Verrucosispora sp. NA02020: one gene and its partner. The protein of the gene in region 2 interacts with the protein of the main gene of each other region in a pairwise test. Links are inferred from orthologs where the notes say so. Each region holds a gene or a part of one and is shown on either strand. Other genes may lie near its edges. The genes, in order: ndk and ung.

Evidence for each region.
Region 1: the proteins of ung (region 2) and ndk interact in binary tests that used the Escherichia coli proteins (3 or more experiments, as listed by UniProt). The link is inferred for Verrucosispora sp. NA02020 from one-to-one orthologs.

The regions. Positions count from the first base shown.
Region 1 is NZ_CP054923.1:6,564,141-6,572,955, forward strand. The notes cover bases 5,540-8,378. They hold ndk (nucleoside-diphosphate kinase), read right to left. Parts: upstream 7,253-8,378; coding sequence 6,827-7,252; downstream 5,540-6,826. Other genes in these bases: HUT12_RS29360 (carboxymuconolactone decarboxylase family protein), read left to right, coding at 5,540-5,892; sigJ (RNA polymerase sigma factor SigJ), read left to right, coding at 5,841-6,767; HUT12_RS29375 (VOC family protein), read left to right, coding at 7,396-8,378. Outside these bases: HUT12_RS33285 (hypothetical protein), read left to right, coding at 1-745; ileS (isoleucine--tRNA ligase), read right to left, coding at 1,780-4,977; more of HUT12_RS29360, read left to right, coding at 5,452-5,539; more of HUT12_RS29375, read left to right, coding at 8,379-8,815. UniProt on the Escherichia coli protein: Major role in the synthesis of nucleoside triphosphates other than ATP. The ATP gamma phosphate is transferred to the NDP beta phosphate via a ping-pong mechanism, using a phosphorylated active-site intermediate.
Region 2 is NZ_CP054923.1:6,294,967-6,303,812, forward strand. The notes cover bases 3,560-6,429. They hold ung (uracil-DNA glycosylase), read right to left. Parts: upstream 5,411-6,429; coding sequence 4,709-5,410; downstream 3,560-4,708. Other genes in these bases: HUT12_RS28065 (S8 family serine peptidase), read left to right, coding at 3,560-4,645; tsaE (tRNA (adenosine(37)-N6)-threonylcarbamoyltransferase complex ATPase subunit type 1 TsaE), read right to left, coding at 5,485-5,991; HUT12_RS28080 (alpha/beta fold hydrolase), read right to left, coding at 5,970-6,429. Also shown: HUT12_RS28055 (SigE family RNA polymerase sigma factor), read left to right, coding at 1-152; HUT12_RS28060 (hypothetical protein), read left to right, coding at 136-1,293; more of HUT12_RS28065, read left to right, coding at 1,409-3,559; more of HUT12_RS28080, read right to left, coding at 6,430-7,064; alr (alanine racemase), read right to left, coding at 7,061-8,179; HUT12_RS28090 (NAD(P)H-hydrate dehydratase), read right to left, coding at 8,262-8,846. UniProt on the Escherichia coli protein: Excises uracil residues from the DNA which can arise as a result of misincorporation of dUMP residues by DNA polymerase or due to deamination of cytosine.

The DNA of each region.
Region 1 (8,815 bases), 270 kb from region 2 along the record:
GGCCGCGCCGATGCGACCGCCGGCCGCGCCGGGGCGTCCGCAGCAGGTCGCGCCGCCACCGGTGCGGCACGCCCCGCCACCGGCACCGCCGGCCGCACCGGCACCGCCGATCCGGGGCTGGCGGGGTCGGAAGACCGGGCCACCCGCACCGCCGCCGGGCTGGCAGGCGCCTCCGGGGTACGCCCGTCCCCGTAAGCGTCGCCGCTGGCCGTGGATGCTGCTGCTGACCATCGCCTGCTGCTGCGGCTGCCCGGCCTACTACGGCGTCCCGATGGCCAGCCAGTACCCGGCGAACGCCTCGCTGCCGAGCCAGGTGGCCGATCTGGAACTCCGCCAGGACGACCGCAGTACGCAGGCCGCCCGACGGCTGGAGACGCAGATGCGCCAGGCGCACCTGCTCGCCGACGACACCTTCGCCGGCATCTACACCACCGGAGCCGGCAAGCAGGTCACCGTCTTCGGCGGCACCGGCTTCCGCTTCGCCCCCTCGGCCGACGCCGACGGCGAGATCGAACGCCTCACCCAGCAGTACTCGCTCGGTGAGGCGCAGGTCGTGGAGACCGGCGTGCGGGGGCGGCACGAGCGGTGCGCGGTGGGCAACGTCGACGGCGTCGGGGTGGTGGTCTGCACCTCGGTCGACCACGGCAGCATCACCAGCGCGGTCTTCACCGGGCTCTCGGTGGACGACAGTGCCGAGCTGCTCGCCACCATGCGGCGACAGATCGTCTCGACGAAGGGCGGCTGAGCGGGGCCGTCCGCGGCCTGCGCTCAGCCTGTGGTCGGCCCGCCCGGGGTCGACCGACCCGGGGGTCTACCGGCCCGGAGCCGACTCCCCCGGCGTCGACTGACCCGGGTGCGACTCGCCCGTGGCGGGCCCACCCGTGGTCGGGCTGCCCGGCGTCGTGCTACCCGGCGTCGGCTCGCCCGGGGCGGGCGGCTTCGCGCGGGGCGGGGCGTAGCGCGGGACGTACTCCTGGCCGGTCAGTTTCTGGATCTCGGCCATCAGCTCGTCGGTCATCTCCCGCAGCGACGTCCGGTCCGCCGAGCGGCCGGTGAAGTCCAGCGGCTTGCCGAACCGCACGGTGATCTTCGCGCCCCCGGGTCGCGGCATCCGGGCGCCGATCGGCTGCACCTTGTCGGTGCCGATCATGCCCACCGGGATGATCGGGACACCGGCGGCCAGCGCCAGCCGGGCGGTGCCGGTGCGTCCCCGGTAGAGCCGGCCGTCCGGCGAACGGGTCCCCTCGGGATAGATGGCGACCAGGTCGCCGCCCTGGAGTGCGGGGATCGCCGCGTCGAAGGCGGTCAACGCCGCCCGCCCGCCGGCCCGCTCGACCGGGATGGCGCCCAGGCCGTTGAGCACGAACCGATGGAACGCGCCCTTCGCCCCGGTACCCTTGTAATAGTCCGACTTGGCCCAGAACGCCAGGTGCCGAGGCACCACCGTGCCGAGGAACAACTCGTCGGCCACGGACAGATGGTTGCCCGCGAAGATCGCGCCGCCGGTCGCCGGGATGTGCTCCAGCCCCTCCACGTTCGGCTGAAAGGCCAGCCGCAGTGCCGGGGCCACGGTGTACCTGCCGATGGTGTAGAGCAGCGGCACTGGTCCTCCGGCGGATCGAGTGAGGTAGGGGCGGTGTCACCGTAGCGGACCGTCGCACTTCGACCGGAGCGAGGTCGGGCAGGTCCGCAGGCTGGGTGCCGGATGTTAGGAAGGGCCCCCGGTACTACCGCAGGCGTTAGTAGGGGGCCCTTCCTTACACATCGACACACGTCAGCTCACACGCGACGCACCTCGACCGTCACCTGCTCGCCCTCGCCGACCTCACCGGCGAAGCCGTCCAGTTCGTCGGCGAAGTCGACGCGGTCCGCCAGCACCTCACGGGCCACGAACTCGGCGTACCCGGACACCGCCGCGCGCACCTCCGCCGAGGCCGACACCGTCACCGCGATCCGGTCCGAGACGTCCAGGTCGGCGTCGCGGCGGGCCTGCTGGACCACCCGGACGACGTCCCGGGCCAGCCCCTCGGCGGCCAGTTCGGGGGTGACCACGGTGTCCAGCACCACCACCCCCTCACCACCCGGCAGCGGGGCGGAGTGCTCGGCGTCGGCCGCGACCAGCCGCAGCTCGTACTCGCCCTCGGCCAGCGTGACCCCGGCGGCGACCGGGGCGCCGTCGACCAACTCCCACTCCCCCGCCTTGACCGCCTTGATCACCTGCTGCACCTGCTTGCCGACCCGAGGTCCGAGCGCCCGGGGCACCACGGTGAGCACCTGCTGGCAGTACGCCGACACCTCGTCGGTGAAGACGACCTCCTTCACGTTGACCTCGTCGGCGACCAGGTCGGCGAAGGGCCGCAGCTGCTCGGCCGCCGGGCTGGCGACGGTCAGCTTCGCCAGCGGCAGCCGGACCCGCAGACCCTTGGCCTTGCGCAGCGACAGCGCCGCCGAGGCGACCGCCCGGGTGGCGTCCATCGCGGCCACCAGCTCGTGGTCGACCGGGAAGTCCTCGGCACGCGGCCAGTCGGTCAGGTGCACCGACCGCTCACCGGTCAGCCCGCGCCAGATCTCCTCGGCGGTCAGCGGCGCCAACGGTGCCACCACCCGGCACAGCGTCTCCAGCACCGTCCAGAGCGTGTCGAACGCCTCCGTGTCGCCCGCCCAGAACCGGTCCCGCGAGCGACGCACATACCAGTTGGTCAGCGCGTCCAGGTAGGACCGGACGGTGGCGCAGGCCCCCGAGATGTCGTACGCGTCCATCTGCGCGCCGGCCGTCTCGACCAGCTCGTTGGTCTTGGCCAGCACGTACCGGTCGAGCAGGCTGCCGGCACCGGTCGCCACCGCGTCGGTCTTCCGTTTCGCCTGGTAGCCGTCGGCGTTGGCGTACAGCGAGAAGAAGTACCAGACGTTCCAGAGCGGCAACAGCACCTGCCGCACGGCGTCCCGGACGCTCGACTCGGTGACCGGCATGTCCCCGCCCCGCAGCACCGGCGACGACATCAGCATCCACCGCATCGCGTCCGACCCGTACGAGTCGAAGACGTGGTAGACGTCCGGGTAGTTGCGCAGGCTCTTGGACATCTTGCGCCCGTCGGAGCCGAGCAGGATGCCGTGGCTGAGGCAGTTGCGGAACGCCGGCCGGTCGAACAGCGCGGTGGCCAGCACGTGCATGGTGTAGAACCAGCCCCGGGTCTGCCCGATGTACTCGACGATGAAGTCACCCGGGTAGTGGCTCTCGAACCAGTCGCGGTTCTCGAACGGGTAGTGCACCTGGGCGAAGGGCATCGAGCCGGACTCGAACCAGCAGTCCAGCACCTCCGGCACGCGGCGCATCGTCGACCGGCCCGTCGGGTCGTCCGGGTTGGGGCGGACCAGGTCGTCCACCGCCGGCCGGTGCAGGTCGGTCAGGCGTACGCCGAAGTCGCGCTCGATCTCCTCCAGCGACCCGTACACGTCGACGCGCGGGTGGTTCGGGTCGTCCGAGCGCCACACCGGGATGGGCGAGCCCCAGAACCGGTTCCGGCTGATGGACCAGTCCCGGGCGTTGGCCAGCCACTTGCCGAACGAGCCGTCCTTGATGTGTCCGGGCGTCCAGTTGATCTGCTGGTTCAGCTCGGCCATGCGGTCCTTGAACGTCGTCACCGCGACGAACCACGACGACACCGCCTTGTAGACCAGCGGGGTGTCACAGCGCCAGCAGTGCGGATACGAGTGGGTGTAGGTGTCCTGCCGCAGCACCACCCCCCGCTCCTTGAGCTCCCGGATCACCGGCTTGTTGACGTCGAAGACCTGCTCGCCCTCGTAGGGCGGGACCAGCCCGGTGAACCGGGTGTGGTCGTCCACGGTGACGATGGTCGGGATGCCGGCCGCGTTGCAGACGTTCTGGTCGTCCTCGCCGAAGGCCGGGGCGAGGTGCACGATCCCGGTGCCGTCCTCCGTGGTGACGAACTCGGCGCCGAGCACCTGGTACGCCTGAGGTCCGGCCTGCGCGGTGAGGAAGTCGAACAGCGGGGTGTACCGCCGCCCCACCAGGTCGGCGCCGCGTACCGTGCCGACCTGCTCGTACCCCTCCAGTTCCTTGGCGTACGCCCCGAGGCGACCGGCGCCGACGACGTAGCGCTCGCCGTCGCGGTCCAGCACCGCGTACTCGATGTCCGGCCCGACGGCCAGCGCCAGGTTCGACGGCAGCGTCCACGGCGTGGTGGTCCAGACGCCCAGCCGGACCGGCCCCCGGAGCAGCTCCGGCGCGGACTCGTCGGCGGTCAGCCCGAACCACACGGTCAACGTGGGGTCGTGCCGGTCCCGGTAGACGTCGTCCATCCGGGTCTCGGTGTTCGACAGCGGCGTCTCACACCGCCAGCAGTACGCCAGCACCCGGAAGCCCTCGTAGATCAGACCCTTGTCGTGCAGGGTCTTGAAGGCCCACATGACGCTTTCCATGTAGTCCAGGTCGAGGGTCTTGTAGTCGTTGGCGAAGTCGACCCAGCGGGCCTGCCGGGTGACGTACCGCTCCCAGTCCTGGGTGAACTCCAGCACTGAGGAGCGGCAGGCGTCGTTGAACCGGGCCACGCCGAGGTCGAGGATCTCCGCCTTGCTGGTGATGCCGAGCTGCTTCTCGGCCACCACCTCGGCTGGCAGGCCGTGGCAGTCCCAGCCGAAGCGCCGCTCCACCCGCCGGCCGCGCATGGTCTGGTAGCGCGGCACCACGTCCTTGACGTACCCGGTGAAGAGGTGACCGTAGTGCGGCAGGCCGTTGGCGAACGGCGGGCCGTCGTAGAAGACGTACTCGTTGTCGGCGTCACCGGCCGAGGCACCGGTCGCCGTCTCCGGCTGCCGGCCGGAGGCGGGACGCTGCTCGACGCTGGCCTCGAAGGTCTTGTCGGCCGTCCAGTGCTCCAGCACCCGGCGCTCGACCGCGGGCAGGTCCGGGCTGGCCGGGACGCCGGTGGCGGTCGGGTCGTGCAACGGATAGCCCATCGGGGGTCGCTCTCCTCGCTGACGCTCACTGTCGTGTGGGTCTGCGAGGACGAGCCGTCACCGGTACGCCGTCACCGGCGCCCCGGGCCGGGCCCGCGGTACCACCCCGCTTGGTGGCCGGAGTACGACCACCCGCTCGTTGACCGGCTGTGACGGGCCGACCCGTCCGGTTCTACTGAGCCGGTCACCCGGCCGTTCTTCCGGAGGCTCACCGGTGATTGCCGGATCATCGCCATACCCACCCATGATACCCATCCCACCCGTCCCCCTCCTCCCGATAACCCCACCCCGCCGATCATGGAGTCCCGGCAGTCGCAAACCGGGCCGCACGGGGCGAATCACCGACCACGAGTCCATGATCGACGCGCACCTCCACGACGAGCCTCCATGACCGGCGTCACAGGGTGTACCTGTCACGCCCTGTGGGGTGCGCCCGTCGTGGGGGTGTCGGAGCGATCTAGCGGGAGGGTTGTCATGCAGCGGATGAACGTGGCGGAGGTGGCGCCAGGGGCGTTCAGCGCCGTGATGGGGCTGGAGAAGTACGTCCGGGCGAACGTGGACCACACCGTGCTGGAGCTGGTGAAGCTGCGCGCCTCGATCCTGAACGGCTGCGCGTACTGCGTCGACATGCACAGCCAGGAGGCGCTCGGCGCGGGTGAGTCGAGCCGGCGGCTGTTCGCGGTGGCCGCCTGGCGCGAGGCGCCCTTCTTCGACCAGCGGGAACGCGCCGCGCTGGCGTTGACCGACGCGGTGACCCGGCTCGGCGAACACGGGGTACCCGACGACGTGTGGGAGGACGCGGCGAAGGTCTGGCCGGAGAAGGCGCTCGCCGACCTGGTCCTGGCGATTGCCACAATCAACGTGTGGAACCGGATCGCGGTGACCTTCCGCAACGATCTCCCGTCGGACGACTGAACCCGGCGGAGGCGGCGGAGGCGGCCGGTGCGCTCGACGCGCACCGGCCGATGCTGCTCGGTCTGGCGTACCGGCTGCTCGGCAGCCGGCACGACGCCGAGGACGTGCTCCAGGAGACCTACCTGCGCTGGGCCCGCGTCGACCGGAGCCGGGTGACCGAGCCACGCCGCTACCTGTCCCGGGTGGTGACCCACCTGTCCATGGACCGGCTGCGGGCCCGGCAGGCCACCCGGGAGGCGTACGTCGGGCAGTGGCTGCCGGAGCCGGTACCGACGGCACCGTCACCGTTCGGCCCGTTGGAACGCGCCGAACTGCGCGACTCGCTCTCCACCGCGCTGCTGCACCTGCTGGAGCGGCTCACCCCGCCGGAGCGCGCGGTCTACGTCCTGCACACCGCGTTCGAGCTGCCGTACGCCGAGATCGCCGAGCTGCTCGACCGTTCCGTCGAGGACTGCCGTCAGTTGCACCACCGGGCCGCCGCCCGGATCGGGCGCGAGCAGCGCCGGTTCACCGCCGACCGGGCGGAGCAGGAGCGACTGCTGGAGGCGTTCATCGCCGCCGCCGGCGAGGGTGACCTGCGGAGGCTGACCGAGCTGGTGGCCGCCGACGCGATCGCCTGGAGTGACGGCGGCGGTCGGGTGAGTGCCGCCCGCAACCCGATCACCGGCGCGGACCGGGTGGTCCGGTTCCTGCTGGGCGTCCGCGAGAAGGGCTGGCCGCTCACCGTGCACCGCACCGAACTCAACGGTCAGCCGGCCGCCGTGGTGATCACCGCCGGCGGCTCCCGGTATGCGGTCATGCTCGGCACCGCCGACGGTCGGATCACCGACATCTTCCTGGTCGCCAACCCGGACAAGTTGCCCTGGGCGACCTGAGCCGGCCCGTCGACGGGCCGGCTCGCCGCTGTCGTGAGCCCAACTCGGGGAGGCGGTCGTCAGCCCAGCTCGGGGAACCAGAGCGCCAGCTCGCGCTTGGCGCTGTCCGGGGAGTCGGAGGCGTGCACCAGGTTCTCCCGGTTGGACAGGGCGAGGTCGCCCCGGATGGTGCCGGCGACGGCCTTGCGTCCGTCGGTGGCGCCGATCAGACCCCGCACCACGTCGATCACCTGGTCGCCGGAGAGCACCAGCGCGACCAACGGGCCGCTGGTCATGAACGTCTTCAGCGGCGGGTAGAACGCCTTGTCCACGTGCTCGGCGTAGTGCTCGTCGGCCAGCGCGGCGTCCATCGTCCGGGACGCCATCGCGTCGATCCGCAGCCCCTTCCGCTCGAAGCGGGAGACGATCTCGCCGACCAGGCCGCGGCGGACCGCGTCGGGCTTGATCAGTACGAGCGTGCGCTCGTCCGGGCTGCTGCTGGACACGCTGGGTTCCTCCTGAGGGCGTAAGTCGGTCGGGCTGGGTACGGTCAGCCTAGCGACCCGGTCCCGGCCCCGGCGCGGTGGTCGGTCCTTCCCCCGGCCCCCGATCCGGCCTAGCCTGGCCCTGACCACCCGGGAGGTCCACTGTGGCGAACGGCGGGAACCGACCCATCGCACCGGTACGCAAACTGATCGCGGCGGTGCTCGGCACCGTGGCCAGTTTCGTCGTGCTGTTCGGGCTGGGCATGACGAGCTGGGCCATCGTGGCGCTCGGTGTGGCCCTGCTGGTGCTGGCGATCGCGCTGGCCACCGTACGCGGCGGCGGTCGCACCTGGGTCGTCGGCGCCGGGCACGTGCACAGCGCCTCCGAACCACCCACCCAGTACGCCTTCGGCCGCTGCGAACTCCAGCTCGTGATCGACGCGCCCGGGCTGCCGCCCCGGTCCAAGAAGATCATCGAGCCCCGGGTGCCGGTCGCCAAGTGGCCGTCGCTGGGCCAGACACTGCCGATCCGGGTGGCGCTGGACGACCCGCGACACGTCCGGGTGCTCTGGGACGAGGTGCCCACCCACGCCGAGGCCGGCACCGCCGACCTGCCGCCCGAGTTCGCCGACGAGTTCGTCGGGCAGGGCCCGCCGGACGAGATGCTGATCGGGCAGCAGGCCCCGCCGTGGGCCGACCGGCCGCCGGAGGACGACTTCCACGACCCGCTGGGTGACCCGCTCGGCACCCCGCTCCGCGACGACCCGGTCGAGCCGGTCGAGTCCCGGGACCCGGTCCGGGTACGCCAGCGCCCGGGTGGACCCGTGGTGCTGGAGGGCACCGTGGTCGAGCAGAGCAGCGACGCCCCGTTGCCCCGCCGCGCCACGCCCGCGCCACGTACCCCCGCCGAGGAGCGGTTCGCCGCGACGGCCGCCGCCCCGGACGAGACCGACCTCTTCGCCGACCTGCCGCGCGACGACCACCCGGCCGGCGCGCCGGTCACCGGTACGCCGAGCACGGCACCGGCCGCCGGACGACCGGCCGATCCGCCCTCCGCCCCGACGGGCCCCCTCGACCCGCTGGACCTGCCGCTGGACGACCCGTACCCGACGACCGCCGGGCGCACCCGGTCGGCACCGCACGAGGACGAGCCGGTGCACGCGGCGGCGACCGGCGCCCCGGACCCCGACGATCCGCAGGTGGACGACCGGGAACTGGACGAGGCGATCTTCGGTTTCGACCCGGACACCGCCGACCTGGCCGCCCCGATCAGCGGTGTGGGCATCACCCTGCTCGTCACCGAGCTGTCCCGATCGCTGGAGTTCTATCGGGACCGGCTCGGCTTCCGCGAGGTCGACCGGGGCAACGGCAACGCGGTCCTCTCCTCCGGGGCCACCCGGCTGGTGCTGCGCGAGGTGACCGGCGCCCAGCCGATGAACCGGCGGCTGGTGCACGTCAACCTCGACGTCGACGACATCCAGTCGGCCTACGAGCGGATGCGTGACTCGGGCGTCCGGTTCACCTACGCGCCCCGGGTGGTCAACCGGGGCACCAAGCTGGAGGTGTGGGCGGCGGCGTTCCGCG
Region 2 (8,846 bases):
TCAGCCTGGAGGAGACGGCCCAGGTCCTGGGTTGCACCGTCGGCACGGCGAAGAGCCAGACGTCGCGCGGTCTCGCCAAGCTCCGCGAACTACTCGGAGCCGACCGGCTCAACAACATCGAGGACAAGGAATGGCATGTCGCAATTGCATGAGATCGTGGCGGCGGTGACCGTGGACGAGCCGCCCATGTCGCGTTCCGTCGACCAGATCGTCACGGCCGGCCGCAAGGCCGAACGTCGCCGTCGGGCGGGATTCGCCTCCGCAGGTGCCGCCGGCCTGGTCGCGGCCGTGGTCGCCGGCACGTTCGCGCTGACGCCGGGTGCGCCGGAGCAGCCGACCACGATCGTCGCCGGGGCCGCCCCAGGCGCGGAGGCCACCTGGTCGGACGCGCCGCCGTTCAGCTTCACGTTCCGCGCGTTCGACGCCGGTCCGCTGCGCGTGCAGGACCCCGTGGTGGTCTCCCCCGCCTATCAGATCGCCTCGGTCTACATGGACGGCAGAGTCACCCACGACCGGCCGGTCGAGGATTCCGAGACGCCCGTCCGTCGGAATGGGAAGCGCCCCCCGGCTGCCGGCACCGACTCGACCCAGCGACCGCTGTACGCCTACCTGACGCTCTACCGACCGGGCGCGTTCGACCCGGCGGGGATCGTCGGCGGCACCTCGTCGACGATCGCCGGCCGCCAGGCCGTCGAGTCGACCGTCGAGCCGGCCGGCCGGCAGTTGGCCTGGGAGTACGCCGACGACGCGTGGGCCGTGGTGACCGCGTACACCAGCACCCCCGACCCCTCCATCGCGGACCTGTCGGCGCTGGTCACCGCCCTGAAGCCGAGCCCGGCGGTGCCCGCCACGCTGCCGTTCCGGATCGGCTACCTGCCCGCCGGCCACACTGCGGTCGAGGCCGGCTCGCACGCCCTGCCCGGCCTGGTCGGCATCGCGCAGGCCCGCGCGGGCAACTACGGTGGCGTGACCTACGCCGACCCGGCCCCGTCGACCACCGGCCTGACGTCGCCGTACGGCGACAACGAGAGCGCCACCATCCCGGGCAGTGTCAGCATCTACGTCATGCCCGCCTCCTCCTCCAACCAGCGGGCGAAGGCCGGCAAGACGAAGTGCTACCAGGCGTCGGGTGACGCGTTCTGCAACCGCTGGACCACGGACGGCGCGGTGCAGGTGCAGGTGCTCGGCACCGGCGGGCTCTCCGTCGCGGAACTGACCAGGATCGCGGAGTCGGTCGAGGTGGCCGACGTGAACGACGAACTCACCTGGACCCCGGTGCCCCAGGCGCGGTAGCCCCTGGCCGACACCGACGATCCCGCTCGTCCGGCGCCGTGTCCCCGCCCCCGGGGGCACGGCGCCGTCGCCTGCCACCGTCCCTCATTTGTCCACAATGGAGGAACACGAGTCCATGCGCCCCAGAAGATTCCTACCGGCCGCCGTGGCCCTGCTGCTCGCGGCCGGTCTCGTTCCGGCGTCCCCGGCAGCGGCCGACGCGGCCGGGGCGGCTGCGCCCTCCGGCGGCGGTCGGACCGCGACGCTGATCACCGGTGACCGGGTCACCGTGACCACCGACGGCGGCGTCAGCGTCGTCCCGGGCCCGGGACGGTCGGAGATTCCGATGCTGACCAGCACGATCGCCGGCCGGGTACGGGTGGTGCCGGCCGACGCGCTGCCGCTGTTGCGGGCGGACCGACTCGACCCACGGCTGTTCGACGTGACCGGGCTGCTCGCCGACGGGTACGACGACGACCGACGTGCCGACCTGCCGATCATCGCCTCCACCGACAGTGGCGTCGACGGCACGATCGTGCACCGGATGACCAGCTTCCCGGCCACCGCGATGCACACCCGCAAGCAGGGCCTCGACCGGCTCTGGTCGGGGCTGACCCGCAAGGGCGCGAAGGGCAAGGTCTGGCTGGACGCCGTCGGGCGTTTCAGCGGCGCCGAGGGTATCCAACAGATCGGCGCCCCGAGCGCCTGGCAGGCCGGCCTGACCGGCCGGGGTGTCACCGTCGCGGTGATCGACAGCGGGATCGACGCCACCCACCCCGACCTGGTCGGCCGGGTAGCCGCCCAGGTCGACTTCTCGCCGGTCTCCGAGGGCGGCGTACCCACCAGCGACGACGTCCGCGACCTGATGGGACACGGCACGGCCGTCGCCGCCGTCGCCGCCGGCAGTGGGGCCGCCTCGGCCGGCCGGTACCGGGGCGTCGCCCCCGAGGCGACGATCATCGACGCCAAGACCGGTGACTGGGACTCGACCGAGTCGGCGGTGATCGCCGCGATGGAGTGGGCAGCCGGCCCGAAGCGCGCCGCAGTCGTCAACATGAGTCTCGGCTTCCCGGACACCCCCGGCGACGACCCCCTGGAGATCGCCCTGCGCCGCCTGAGCGAGCAGCACGGCACGCTCTTCGTGGTCGCGTCCGGCAACAGCGGCGACAACGGCAACAACCCGAACGCCGCCCAGGACTACGACGTCGGGTCACCGGCAACCGCCGATGCCGCGCTGGCCGTCGGCGCGGTCGACCACGACGACCGGCTGGCGTCCTTCTCCAACCGGGGCCCACGTCTCGGCGACGACGCCGTCAAGCCCGACCTCACCGCGCCCGGCGTCGACGTCACCGCTGCCCGCAGCACCGACGCGTACGGCACCGGCCCCTACACCGACGGCCTGTGGGGCACCTCCTTCGCGGCGCCGCACGCGGCCGGCAGTGCCGTCCTGCTCAAGCAGAAGCACCCGGACTGGACCGGAGACATGATCAAAGCCGCGCTGATGGGTACGGCCCGACCGGCGTCGGGCGTCAGCGTGTTCGCTCAGGGCGCCGGGCGCGTCGACGTGGCCGGCGCGCTCGCCGGTACGGTCCTCGCCGACCCGCCCAGCCTGAGCCTCGGCACCCACACGTTCCCGCACACCGGCGCCGCGCCGACCAGCGGGACGGTCACCTACCGCAACACCGGCACCACGCCGCAGACCCTACGACTGAGCCTGACCGTGGACGGGCCGCAGACGGCGCCCACCTCCGGGATGTTCCGGGTGAACCCGTCGACGCTGACCGTGCCGCCCGGCGGCAGTGCCCATGCCACCGTCACGGCCACCGCCTCGACGACGGCACCGGCCGGGCCGTACTCCGGGCGGCTGACCGCCGGCACCGGCGACGGCAAGCGGCTGACCACGCCGGTCGGGTTGGTCCGGGAGGCCGCCACCCACTCCCTGACGCTGCGGCATCTCGGCGCGGACGGTCAGGAGACCCGGGACTTCTACACCACCGTCGTGGGCCTGGACATCCCGTACACGTACGACTCGCTCCACCACTACGACGACGAGCAGGGCAGTGAGATCACCATCCGGGTGCCCGAGGGGCGCTACGCGGTCGTGTCGCAGATGTTCTCCCACCTGCCGGAGCTGACCTATCTGGCGCACACGAACCTGGCCGTGCGGGCCGACACCGACCTCACGCTCGACGAACGGGTCGGGCGTCCGGTCCAGGTCAGCGTGCCGGCAGCCGACGCGGTCCGCTCCGACAGCACCGTCCAGGTGGGCGTCCGCTCCGGCAACTCCTGGGTGACCGTCGGCGGCAGCAGCAACGCGTCGACCCGGATGCGGACGGCCCAGATCGGCGGGACCGGCAGCCGGGACGAGTTCGTCTCGGTGATCGGCACGGCGTTCGCCGACGGATCGGACCCCAGCCGGTACGCGTACCAGCTCGCCTGGCACCGGCCCGGCGCGCTGCCCACCGGCTTCACCAGGTCCGTCACGGCCGGAGAACTCGCCGTGGACCGGACCTCCGCCCGCGCCCAGGCCCCGGAGGGCCCGGCCGCGATGCAGTCGGCGCCGATCGTGCCGGGCTATCCGCTGACCCCGGCGTACGCCTCCACGCCGCTGGCGCAGACCCGCCACTTCAACACCGACGGCGGCATCAGGTGGGCCTCGCGGGTGTTCCAGTACTCGGACGAGGCCGTCGACTACTACACCGTCACCACGGCCGGACCGGCGATCGCCTACCGGCCCGGGCGGACCTACACCTCCACCTGGAACGCCCCGATCGTCGCGCCCTGCCCGACCGCCGGTGGCGGGTGGTCCGGCGACCAACTGGTCGTGCGGGTCGCCCCCTACTGCGACAGCGCCGGCCACCCCGGCCACGTCGAGCAGGAAACCCTCTCCGGTACGACCACCCTCTACCGCAACGGCACCGAGGTGGCCACCTCGGACCTGCCCGGTCACGCCCGATTCACCGTGCCGCCCGTACCGGGCAGTTACCGGCTCCACGTCGAGTCCACCCGGGCGGCCTCGTTCGGCCTGTCCACCCGGGTCACCGCCGACTGGACGTTCACCCGGCCGGTGACCGCGTCGCGCCTCATGGCGGTCCGCATGGCGCCGACCCTGGACGCCACCGGCACGGCACCCGCCGGCCGGTCCTTCACCATCCCGATCAGCAGCGCCGACGCCACGTCGGTCGGCCTGCGGGTCTCCTACGACGACGGCGCCACCTGGAAGTCGACCCCGGTCACCCGCACCGGCGCCGGCACCTTCCTCGGTACGGTCCGCCACCCGGCCGCCCCCGGGTACGTGTCCGTGCAGGTCACGGCCAGAGGTAGCGCCACCAGCCTGACCGAGACGGTGGTTCGCGCGTACCGGATCGGCTGATCCGAGGTGCCCCTTCACGTCGCCGCACGGGGATGTGAAGGGGCACCTCAGCGCACCAACGGCTCAACCGGCGGTGCGCTCCCAGTCGACGGTGGGCAGGCCGGCGTCGGCGAGGGCCTTGTTGGCCGCGCTGAACGGCCGGCTGCCGAGGAAGCCACGCGGGTTCATCGGGCTGGGGTGGCCCGCCTCCAGCACCACGTGCTGCGGATTGGTGACCAGCGCCGCCTTCTTGCGCGCGTAGCCACCCCAGAGCAGGAACACCACGCGCGACTCCTGGGCGTCCAGCGCCCGGATGGTGGCATCGGTGAACTCCTCCCACCCCCGGTTGGCGTGCGAGCCGGGAGTGCCCTGCCGCACCGTCAACACCGAGTTGAGCAGCAGCACCCCCTGTGCCGCCCAGCCGTCCAGGTTGCCGCTGCGCGGCTTGGGCACGCCCAGGTCCTCGCCCAACTCCTTGAAGACGTTGCGCAACGACGGCGGCACCGAGACCCCCTCGCGCACGCTGAAACTCAACCCGTGCGCCTGGCCGACCCGGTGATAGGGGTCCTGCCCGAGGATCAGCACCCGGCAGGCCGACGGCGCGCAGAGTCGGTAGGCGGAGAAGAGGTCCTCGACCGGCGGGAAGACCGTCTGGGTCGCGTACTCCCCGGCGACGAAGTCGGCCAACGCGGCGGTGCGGGCCGGGTCGAGGTGCGGGGCGAGCACCTCGCGCCACGCCTCGGGAAGCAGGGCCGGCAGGTCGAGGGCGGGGGTGTCGTCGGGCATCGGCGGCCTTTCACCGGTCGGAACGTTTCCGGGCACTGTAGGCAGTGGGTACGACAGCGTTCGGCGCAGGGCCGTCAGCGCGGGACGGTCAACTCGGCCAGCCGGGCCGCCCAGTCGCCACCGACCGGCTCCAGCCCGACGACCCGGGTGTCGTCGTCACGCCGGTCCATCTGGATCCGCAGGTGTGCGTCGACCAGCTGCTCGACCAGCCCCTCGCCCCACTCGACCACGGTGACCGAGTCCTCCACCGAGGCGTCCAGGTCCAGGTCGTCGATCTCGGCCCGGGGGTCGCTCGCGGCACCCAGGCGGTACGCGTCGGCGTGCACCAACGCCACCCCGCGTCCGGTCGCCGGGTCCGGCCCGTGCACCCGGGCGATCACGAAGGTCGGCGAGGTGATGTCGCCGAGCACGCCCAGCCCGGCACCGACCCCCTGGGTCAACGCGGTCTTGCCGGCACCCAGCGGCCCGGTCAGGAGCACCAGGTCACCGGCGCGCAGCAGCCGCGCGAGGCGCCGCCCGAAGGCGTGCGTGTCCGCGACGGTCGGCAGCTCGAAACGGGTCACGGGCGGTCCCGCTCGCACGAGTCGAGGAAGCGGCTGACCGCGATGTTGACCTCGTCGGCGTGCTCCAGCATCACCACGTGCCCACTGTCGTGGATCTTGACGAACTCGGCGTGCGGCAGCCGCCGGACGATCTCCTCGGAATGCGTCACCGGCGTGATCATGTCCTTGTCTCCGACGATCACCAACACCGGCGTGTCCTCCAACGCGGCCAGCGCCGGGAACCGCGAGTGCGTCGCCAGCGTACGCAGATAGCGGGTCACCGTGTCGGCCGAGGTACGCGAGTTCATCTCCTCCACGTACGACACCAGCGACGGGCTCGGCTTACGGGTGCCGAAGCCGTACCTGCGGGTGAGCAGCCAGGCCACGTTGCTGGTGGACTTGCGGGCCCGGTCGATCACCGTCCCGCCGTAGCGGGTGACGTAGCCGGCCGTGTAGAGCACCGGCGCGCCGACGCGCCCGAGCAGAGCGGGCGCGACCAGCTTCGTCTCCGCCAGCAGACCGCCGGAGGTGGCCATCAGCACCGTGCCCACCACCCGGTCGTCGAACATCTCCGGGTACAGCTCGGCCAGCGACATGATGGTCATGCCGCCCATCGAGTGCCCGATCAGGACCAGCGGCCCGTCCGGTGCCACCTCGTCGATCACCCGGCGCAGCGTGTGGCCGAGCGCGACGAGGTCGTACTCGCCGCCCTCCAACCGCCCCGAACGGCCGTGACCGGGCTGGTCGTACGCCACGATCCGGTGCTCGCCCCGCCCGGCCAGCATCTTGCGCTGGAAGTGGAACGTGCCCATGTCCAGGCAGAAACCGTGCACCAGCACGACCGTCGGGTTGCCCGCGACCGGACGGATCGGCTCGACCACCTCGACGTGCACGTCGGTGCCGTCGGGCAGCTCCAACCGGTGCGCCGCGTCGTAGTGCTGCTCGCCGAAGACCTCGTCGACGTACGGATCGGCCGGGTCGGCCTTGAGTCGGCGGACCAGGGCCCGTTCCGTGGCGACACCGGCGGCGAGCCCGGCGGCGGCCACGCCGAGTGCCGCACCGACCAGCCCGGCGGCCCGGCCGGCGGCGGTACGCGGTCGGGGGACCCTCACGCCGACCCTCCGTCGTAGACACGGGGCACCCGGGTGCTGCCGAAGCGGGTGACGATCTCGTAGTTGATGGTGCCGACCGCCTCGGCCCAGTCGTCGGCGGTGGGCGCACCGTCCGCGCCGTCGCCGAAGAGGGTGACCACGTCACCGGCGACCACCGGATCGTCGCCGCAGTCCAGCACGAACTGGTCCATGCAGACCCGACCGGCGACGGTCCGCCGCCGGCCGCCGAGTTGCACCGGGCCGGTGCCGGAGGCGTGCCGGGGCACCCCGTCGGCGTAGCCCAGCGGCACCACGGCCAGCGTCGCGTCGCGCTCGGTGAGGTAGGTGTGCCCGTAGGAGACACCGGCGCCGGCCGGTACCCGTTTGGTCAGCATCACCCGGGCCCGCGCGGTCATCGCCGGCCGCAGCCCGTACGTCTGTCCGGCCACCGGCGAGAGGCCGTACACGGCCAGCCCGGGGCGGACCAGGTCGAAGTGGGTGTCGGGTCGGGTCAGCGTGGCCGCCGAGTTGGCCAGGTGCCGGTAGCGCGGGCGCAGTCCGGCCCGCTCGACCATGGCCAGCCCCTCGTGGAAGACCGCCAACTGCCGGTCCGTGGTGGGGTGTCCGGGCAGGTCCGCGTAGACGAAGTGGCTCCACACCCCGACCACCTCGACCAGCCCGTCGGCCTGGGCCTTGGCGGCGGCGTCGAGCAGCGCCGGCCAGTCGGCGACGGTCGCGCCGCCCCGGGCCAACCCAGTGTCGATCTTGAGGTGCAGCCGGGCCGGACGTTCCGCGCGTCGGCTCGCCCCGACCATCTCGTCGAGCTGCGGAAGGCTCGCCACCCCCAGGTCGACGCCGGCCGCGACGCCGGTGTGCAGCGGCAGCCCGGGCGCCAGCAGCCAGGCCAGCACCGGGGCGTCGATGCCCGCCGCCCGCAGGGCCAACGCCTCGTCCAGGGTGCAGACCCCGAGCCAGTCCGCGCCCGCCTCCAACGCGGCGCGGGCGGCCGGGACCATGCCGTGGCCGTAGCCGTCACCCTTCACCACCGCCATCAACTCGGCGCCGGTGCCGGTGCGCAACCGGTCCACGTTCTCCCGGATCGCGTCGAGGTCGACGCGTACCTCGGCCTGCCACATGCCCCCCACCCTACTTCCGCGCTGATCACCCGGGGTCGCCCCCGGCCGAGCACGGGGTGTCGGGCGAGTCCCCGACGACGGGTCAGGTGATCCGGGCCAGCACCGGCCGCAGCGCGTCGGCCACGTCGGCGGCGGCCACCGGACCGCCCCGCGCCGCCTCCCGACCGGCCAACCCGTGCAGGTACGCCGCCGCCGCGGCGGCCCGCTCCGCCGGCAGGCCGGACGCGAGCAGCGCACCGAGCAGCCCGGCCAGGACGTCCCCGGTGCCGCCGGTGGCCAGGGCCGGGGTGCCGGTCGGATTGACGTACGCCCGGCCGTCCGGCGTGCCGATCACCGTGCGGTTCCCCTTGAGCAGCACCACGGCGTTCGTCCAGGCGGCCAGCCGCAGCGTCGCGGCGACCCGGTCCGCGCCGGGCTCCTCGCCGCAGAGCCGGGTGAACTCCCGGTCGTGCGGAGTGATCACGATGGGCGCGTCGCGCTGCCGGAGCCGGTCGGCGAGCCGACCGTCGACCAGCAGCGTCAGCGCGTCGGCGTCCAGCACCACCGGCACCGGCGCGGCGAGCACCGTCCGCAGCTCGGCGGCGGCCCGGTCGTCCGTGCCCAGGCCCGATCCGCACACCCACGCCTGCACCCGACCCGCGTCGACCACCCGATCGGTGGCGATCAC